Linked DNA regions of Anaerocolumna chitinilytica. The protein of the gene in region 2 interacts with the protein of the main gene of each other region in a pairwise test. Links are inferred from orthologs where the notes say so. Each region holds a gene or a part of one and is shown on either strand. Other genes may lie near its edges.

Region 1 (3,304 bases), 510 kb from region 2 along the record:
GGGAGCAGCACTGGTGATAGCGGGTCTTATGGCAGAGGGAAAAACCATTGTCAAAAATCCTTATCATATACAGAGGGGTTATGAGGATATATGCAGAGATTTAAGAGCTTTGGGAGCGCAGATTGAATATAAAGAAGATTAGAACTTCATAATGAAAGGATAGGAACTCTTGAAAACACGACCGGATAAAAAAAGAAAGATAGTAATACTGTTTGTTCTTTTTATTCTGCTTGGAGGATTCCTGCTTTATTCAACCTGTAGTCTGAAGACGGTAAATATAACCGGCAGTACTCATTACAGTGAGAAAGAGTTAAAGCAGGAATTACTTACAAGTAGGACAGATGGAAATTCCATTTTATTCTATCTGAGGATGAAGTATGGCAGTAAGCAAATAATTCCCTTTGTTGAGGATGTTACTGTTAAGCTCATTAATAGCCATACGGTAAATATTCGTGTATATGAAAAACCGGTTATTGGTTGTATTCAATATATGGGGAGTTATATGTATTTTGACAAAGATGGTATCATGGTAGAAAGCTCAGAAAAGAAACTTAAGGGTGTACCTTTTGTTACAGGTCTTCATTTTAATAGCTTTGTACTCCATGACAAGATTGACACCAGTAAAAAAGAATTATTTCCAGTAATCCTTGAACTTACCAGATTGATTCAGAAATTCAGTCTGAAGGTTGACACAATACAGTTTAATGAGGAGTCAGAAGTATTGATAAAAAGCGGGAAAAATGAAATTCTTTTAGGTAACAGAGATACTTATGATGAGCAAATGGCGCAGCTGGAAACTATACTGCCGAAAGCAGATGGAAAAAGGCTACTTATTGATATGAAGAATTTTGTGGTAGGGCAGGAAAAAATTGTTGCCAAGCCTATCGAATAAAAAGCAAAAAAGGGTTGATTATTTGAGTAATAAAAGATATGATATTTATTAGAATATCTAGCCTTATATTACTAGAACAGTAATATTGTATATGTGAGAGAAATCGTTTATAATTAATATAATTTAGGTGTATAGTGAAGGAGGAAGTACCTTGCTTGAAATAAGAACGAGTGAAGCAGAATCTACTGCAAAAATACTAGTTATCGGAGTAGGAGGTGCAGGAAATAATGCTGTAAATAGAATGATTGAACAAAACATAATAGGCGTGGAATTTATCTGCGTGAACACGGACAAGCAGCACTTAAAAAACTGTAAGGCTCCTCAATGCGTTCAGATTGGAGAAAAGCTTACCAAAGGTCTTGGTGCAGGAGCACAACCGGAAATCGGAGCTCAAGCTGCTGAAGAGAGCAAGGAAGAACTGATAGAAATTATTAAAGGTGCTGATATGGTATTTGTAACCTGTGGTATGGGCGGCGGAACTGGAACCGGTGCAGCGCCTGTAGTAGCTCAGATTGCAAAGGACATGGGTATCCTTACTGTAGGAATTGTAACAAAACCGTTTAAGTTCGAAGCTAAGGCCAGAATGAACAATGCACTTAGTGGTATTGAACGTTTAAAAGAACATGTAGATACATTGATTGTTATACCGAATGATAAGTTGTTAGAAATTGTGGACAGGCGTACTACAATGCCGGATGCTTTAAAGAAAGCAGATGAGGTATTACAACAGGGTGTTCAGGGTATTACAGATTTGATTAATGTTCCAGGACTAATTAATCTGGACTTTGCAGATGTTCAGACAGTTATGAAAGACAAAGGTGTTGCCCATATTGGTATTGGTGTTGGTAAAGGTGATGATAAATGTATTAGTGCAGTGAATCAGGCTATTACCAGTCCCCTTCTTGAAACTACTATACAAGGGGCTTCTCATGTTATCATTAATATCTCCGGAGATATCAGTTTGATTGAAGCAAATGAAGCTGCAACAATGGTTCAGGAGTTAGCAGGTGAAACAGCCAATATTATCTTTGGTGCGATGTATGATGAAACTGCTCCGGATTATGTTACTATAACAGTTATTGCTACCGGTCTTGAAGGAGCGGCAGGTAATGTCAGAGCAGAATCCAAAGGCCCCAGCTTTTTAAAACAGCCGATGGGAAGACCGGAGTATAAATTTGGAAGCCAAAATTCAGTATCTCCCTTTGAAAAAGCTCAGTCTCAGGTTGCTGCTGCAAGCACAACTCCTGTATCACCTTACGGAAGCAATCTTTCCCATCATTCCACAAGAGAGAACAACGATGCGGGAAGTATTAAGATACCTGAATTTCTTCAGAAGAATCGGAATCATAAGTAATATTAAAAGGATGAATACTATAAATCAATAAAAATAACCTGTATTGGGTCTTAAAACCTGGTACAGGTTATTTTTTTGTATATCAATACCCAATAATTTACATATTTGAAGATTTTCTAACAGGAAAACAAATTATATCGTTGAATAGGAGGGGATATTGTAGGTGTAGGTAAATGAAAACTTAAGTATAAATACCAGTTTATGACAAATTTAACGGCATAATAAAGCTATAATAGGATTTATTATAAAGGAAATGAGGGGGTGGAATTGCAGGTAGAAGTCTATGTGGATGTGATTTTTTTAATAAATTTCATCCTGGATTTCGTTCTATTAGTAACAGTAAAAAAAGTATTGAGGTATGTTTGCCCTCTCTTAAGGGTTATGCTGGGAGCGGCTGTTGGAGCCGCTGGTGCCTGCCTGTTTGCAGTGATTCCTGAAATAAATCATATTCTCAGATTTCTTTTAGCCTATCTGCTGCTAAGCTACTTCATGATTTTAACTACCTTTGGAAGAAAAAAACTGAAGGAACAGTTAAGAGCAGTGGTGTTATTATACATATCAACTTATTTTTTAGGAGGACTGCTTAACAGTCTATATTATTATACTGATTTTGGCATATATCTTATGCATAGCACAAACTCAATCTGGTTTTTTATAGCATTTCTAACAGGAATAGCTGGAATGTATGTGTTTATCAGATTCTTAAAAAGACTAAGAGTAAAAGTGTCAGAGCTTTATCAAACAGACCTTATGCTAAACGGTAAGACAGTAAAGGCAGTCGGCTTCCTGGATACGGGTAATTGCTTAAGGGACCCATATTTTGGTAAGCCTGTGATTATAACGGATTATACGGTGATTGAACCCTTATTGACGACTTCACAGAATACTATGTTGCAAAAATTATTGGATGGCTCAAAAGATAGCACAGCTATTAATAATAACACGAGTTCATCTATGGACATTGGCACACTATTCGATATGCAGAGAAAGGAAGATTATCTTCCTATAAGGTTAATTCCTTTTCACTCGGTTGGAAAGGATGGAATGCTGCCTGCCTT
Region 2 (3,094 bases):
TTAATTCCATATTCTCTTTATACATGGTTTCATAGCTTTTCTGCAGTTCTGAAAGAAAGTTATCTACATCCTTTTTATCATACCCAATTCCGGTTTTAAATGTTTTACTTTGCATTTCAATTGGTGTAATCATTATTAACTCCTATCTGCGTTCTTTTGTACGCTTCTAAATCAGGTGATATAACTTATCCCTATTTTTCCCTGGTTTAAATATATTTTGATAACGATACATAATATCGTCCTTTTTTCGTTTGGTTTTCAAGTCCATTATAAATGAATTTCCCATATCCTCTGACTGAGACTGTTTCGTTTTCTTTTAGCTGATAGCTGTTGCTTTCTACCAGCCTTCCGTCTACAAAGACTTTTCCTCCTGAAATCAAAGAAAGAATGCTGCTTCTGGAGGATTGAAATGCCAGTGCAATTACAGCATCCAGTCTCGGGGATGCTACACTCCCTTTTATCTCTTTAAATTCCGGTGTAAGAGCTGGCGCATCTCCTGCAATCACCTCGCATCGGACATTTGTATGTTTGATTTTCTCAAGATTTTCAGCGAGGTAATAACTTAGCTTGGATTCACAATAAATATAACCTTCTTTATCTTTTACTAAAATATCACCTATCTTACCACGAGTGGTTCCAAGGTTCATAATGGAGCCCAAAAAATCTCTATGACTAAAATCATCACTGTATTTCTTATTTAATGGTGTTATTTTTAAACAAGCAATATAATCTGAAAAAGCTTTTACGGAGGAATCTCCGCAAAAGCATAGGATTCTCCTTTCAGCTCCATCAAAACCGCCGAAAAGCTCATATTTTACATCCGGTAGTTCCGGTTTTGTACTGTAAAAAATACTGATTTCATTTAAGGTTAAAAAATCAGTATATGTATTAATATTTTTGTTATAGGCAGTTCTTGCCAACTCAAGAAGCCTTTTTTTGAAAAGCTGTTCGTCTTTTTCTGTGTTCATATTGATCCCCATTTGTACTTCTTACTGTCTACTGCCATGACATAGTATCTGTTATTGTTAAAGTAAAGCAAATTATATATCTTTAATATATCTGTCATAGCACAATGGCAATTATTGCAGCAAATGCTCAAAAAAATTCTGTAAAAACAAAATTATTACAAAACCTATTAAAGGCGACAAATCAGCCGCAGGATTACTGAAGATTGAATATTTCAGCAAAAATCTCACAGGTGTCAGAATTGGTTCCATAAGAAGTGCTAACAGGTTCTTAATTCTTTCTCCGCCATTAAACCAGGAAGAGAACATATATAATAATAGAACCAACTGCAATATCATAAAAAATATATAAAATGTTGTGTATATAATTTGAGCCATATTTTAGAAATCCTTATTTAGTGTAGGTACTTCAAATCCATTGCTCTGCAGTATATCGGAGTAATCTCCTGATATATCCACTGATTCAGGTGATATTATAAAGATAAAACTGGAAATTTGATGCAGCTTGCCATTCAATGAGTATACAGAACCGGATATAAAATCCATAATCCTTTGTGCAAGATCAACATCAAGGCCTTCCAGATTAATAACAGCAGCTCTTCCGGATAACAGCATATCACAGATTTCCTGGGAATCCTCAAAGGTTGCAGGCTTCATAATACAAACTTCAAAGCCTTTAGGACTTGTCCTGATGGGCACTACCTTTCCCTGGGAAGGTTTCTCTCTGTCAACTTTAATCTGTTTTTCTCTTCTTGCTTCATTTATAACATTACTAACTACCTGAGAGGACATGTCTGTTTCATAAGCAGGCTGATAAGCAGGTCTAACCGCTTTTTTTTCAATCTTCTCGGCTTGCCTATACTCTTTCTCCTCCTCGTAATCGTCATCATATTCATCGTCTTCTGTTAATTTCAGTGAATCTAAAATGCTTTTAAAAATATTCTCCATACGACCTCCTATTGTGAGTTATTTGAATAATCTTGATTATTCCAACAACTCCTATTTGTAATAATAGCTATCCGCTAGCTTGTCCTATAATTACGTTCCCCAAATATCCCGGTTCCCACACGAACCATCGTTGCGCCTTCTTCAATGGCTATCTCATAATCTCCCGTCATGCCCATAGAAAGCTCATCCATAGTAACATTATCAATGTTTTTCATTTTTATGTCAATATTTAATTGTCGCAATTTTCTAAAATACTTTCTATTTTTCTCGGCTTCTTCAACATTTGGAGCAATTGTCATCAAACCACATATATGCACATTGGGAAGCTTTGCTATTTCCAATATGAGAGCTTCTACATCCTCTTCATATACCCCGAACTTGCTTTCTTCTCTGGCCATATTTACTTCGATTAAGATATTACAGATAATCCCTTTCTTCTCGGCTTCTTTTTGTATTTGCTCTGCAAGCTTCAAGGAATCAACCGAGTGAATCATGGCTACCTTATCCACAATATATTTTACTTTATTGGTTTGGAGATGTCCAATCAAATGCCAGCGGATATCCTTCGGCAGTAATTCATATTTTTCTGTTAACTCCTGTACTTTATTCTCGCCAAATACGGAAATGTTTTCTCCTAGAACAGTTTCAATATCAGAAACCGGCTTTGTCTTACTTACAGCAATCAACGTAATTTCATCCCTTTCCCTGCCAGCCCGGGTACACGCTGCGTTTATTCTAGTTTCCACTTCTTTCAGATTCTCTTTTATAATATCAGCGTTCACAAAACTACTCCCTTTCTATTTCTATGCTTTCCCATTTTACCAATTACAGCCCATAATGAATTATTTTAGTATATAATAGACTGTTCTGTTGCTGTTCTACTATCTAAAGCAATATGATCAAATACGGATAACCCATTTGGGGTATTCTTTTTTACAATACAATACTCTTCATTTTCATAAAGAATCTCAACAGGACGAAACACTGCATATCCTTTGTTAACATTATAAACGCCTTTAAATTTTTTTGTTTTCTCAAGCATGAAGGTATCGCTGTCACTCTGACCTTTAATCACATCTCTGTTTTTAAACAAATTTGAATCAACATAGATATAATCACCATCTTCATAATAGTCAACAGCTATAAACTCATAAGTGGTTTTATCACCGTTATCCGTGGAA

Evidence for each region.
Region 1: the proteins of bsdcttw_RS14000 (region 2) and ftsZ interact in binary tests that used the Bacillus subtilis proteins (3 or more experiments, as listed by UniProt). The link is inferred for Anaerocolumna chitinilytica from one-to-one orthologs.

The regions. Positions count from the first base shown.
Region 1 is NZ_AP023368.1:3,705,899-3,709,202, reverse strand. Bases 178-3,144 are described here. They hold ftsZ (cell division protein FtsZ), read left to right. Parts: upstream 178-1,043; coding sequence 1,044-2,246; downstream 2,247-3,144. Other genes in these bases: bsdcttw_RS16210 (sigma-E processing peptidase SpoIIGA), read left to right, coding at 2,514-3,144; bsdcttw_RS16220 (cell division protein FtsQ/DivIB), read left to right, coding at 178-892. Outside these bases: murA (UDP-N-acetylglucosamine 1-carboxyvinyltransferase), read left to right, coding at 1-142; more of bsdcttw_RS16220, read left to right, coding at 170-177; more of bsdcttw_RS16210, read left to right, coding at 3,145-3,304. UniProt on the Bacillus subtilis protein: Essential cell division protein that forms a contractile ring structure (Z ring) at the future cell division site. The regulation of the ring assembly controls the timing and the location of cell division.
Region 2 is NZ_AP023368.1:3,198,631-3,201,724, forward strand. Bases 131-2,887 are described here. They hold bsdcttw_RS14000 (cell division protein SepF), read right to left. Parts: upstream 1,914-2,887; coding sequence 1,347-1,913; downstream 131-1,346. Other genes in these bases: bsdcttw_RS13985 (DivIVA domain-containing protein), read right to left, coding at 131-133; bsdcttw_RS13990 (YlmH/Sll1252 family protein), read right to left, coding at 207-968; bsdcttw_RS25530 (YggT family protein), read right to left, coding at 1,080-1,343; bsdcttw_RS14005 (YggS family pyridoxal phosphate-dependent enzyme), read right to left, coding at 1,988-2,683; bsdcttw_RS14010 (HlyD family efflux transporter periplasmic adaptor subunit), read right to left, coding at 2,761-2,887. In the rest of the region: more of bsdcttw_RS13985, read right to left, coding at 1-130; more of bsdcttw_RS14010, read right to left, coding at 2,888-3,094. UniProt on the Bacillus subtilis protein: Cell division protein that is part of the divisome complex and is recruited early to the Z-ring. Probably stimulates Z-ring formation, perhaps through the cross-linking of FtsZ protofilaments. Its function overlaps with FtsA.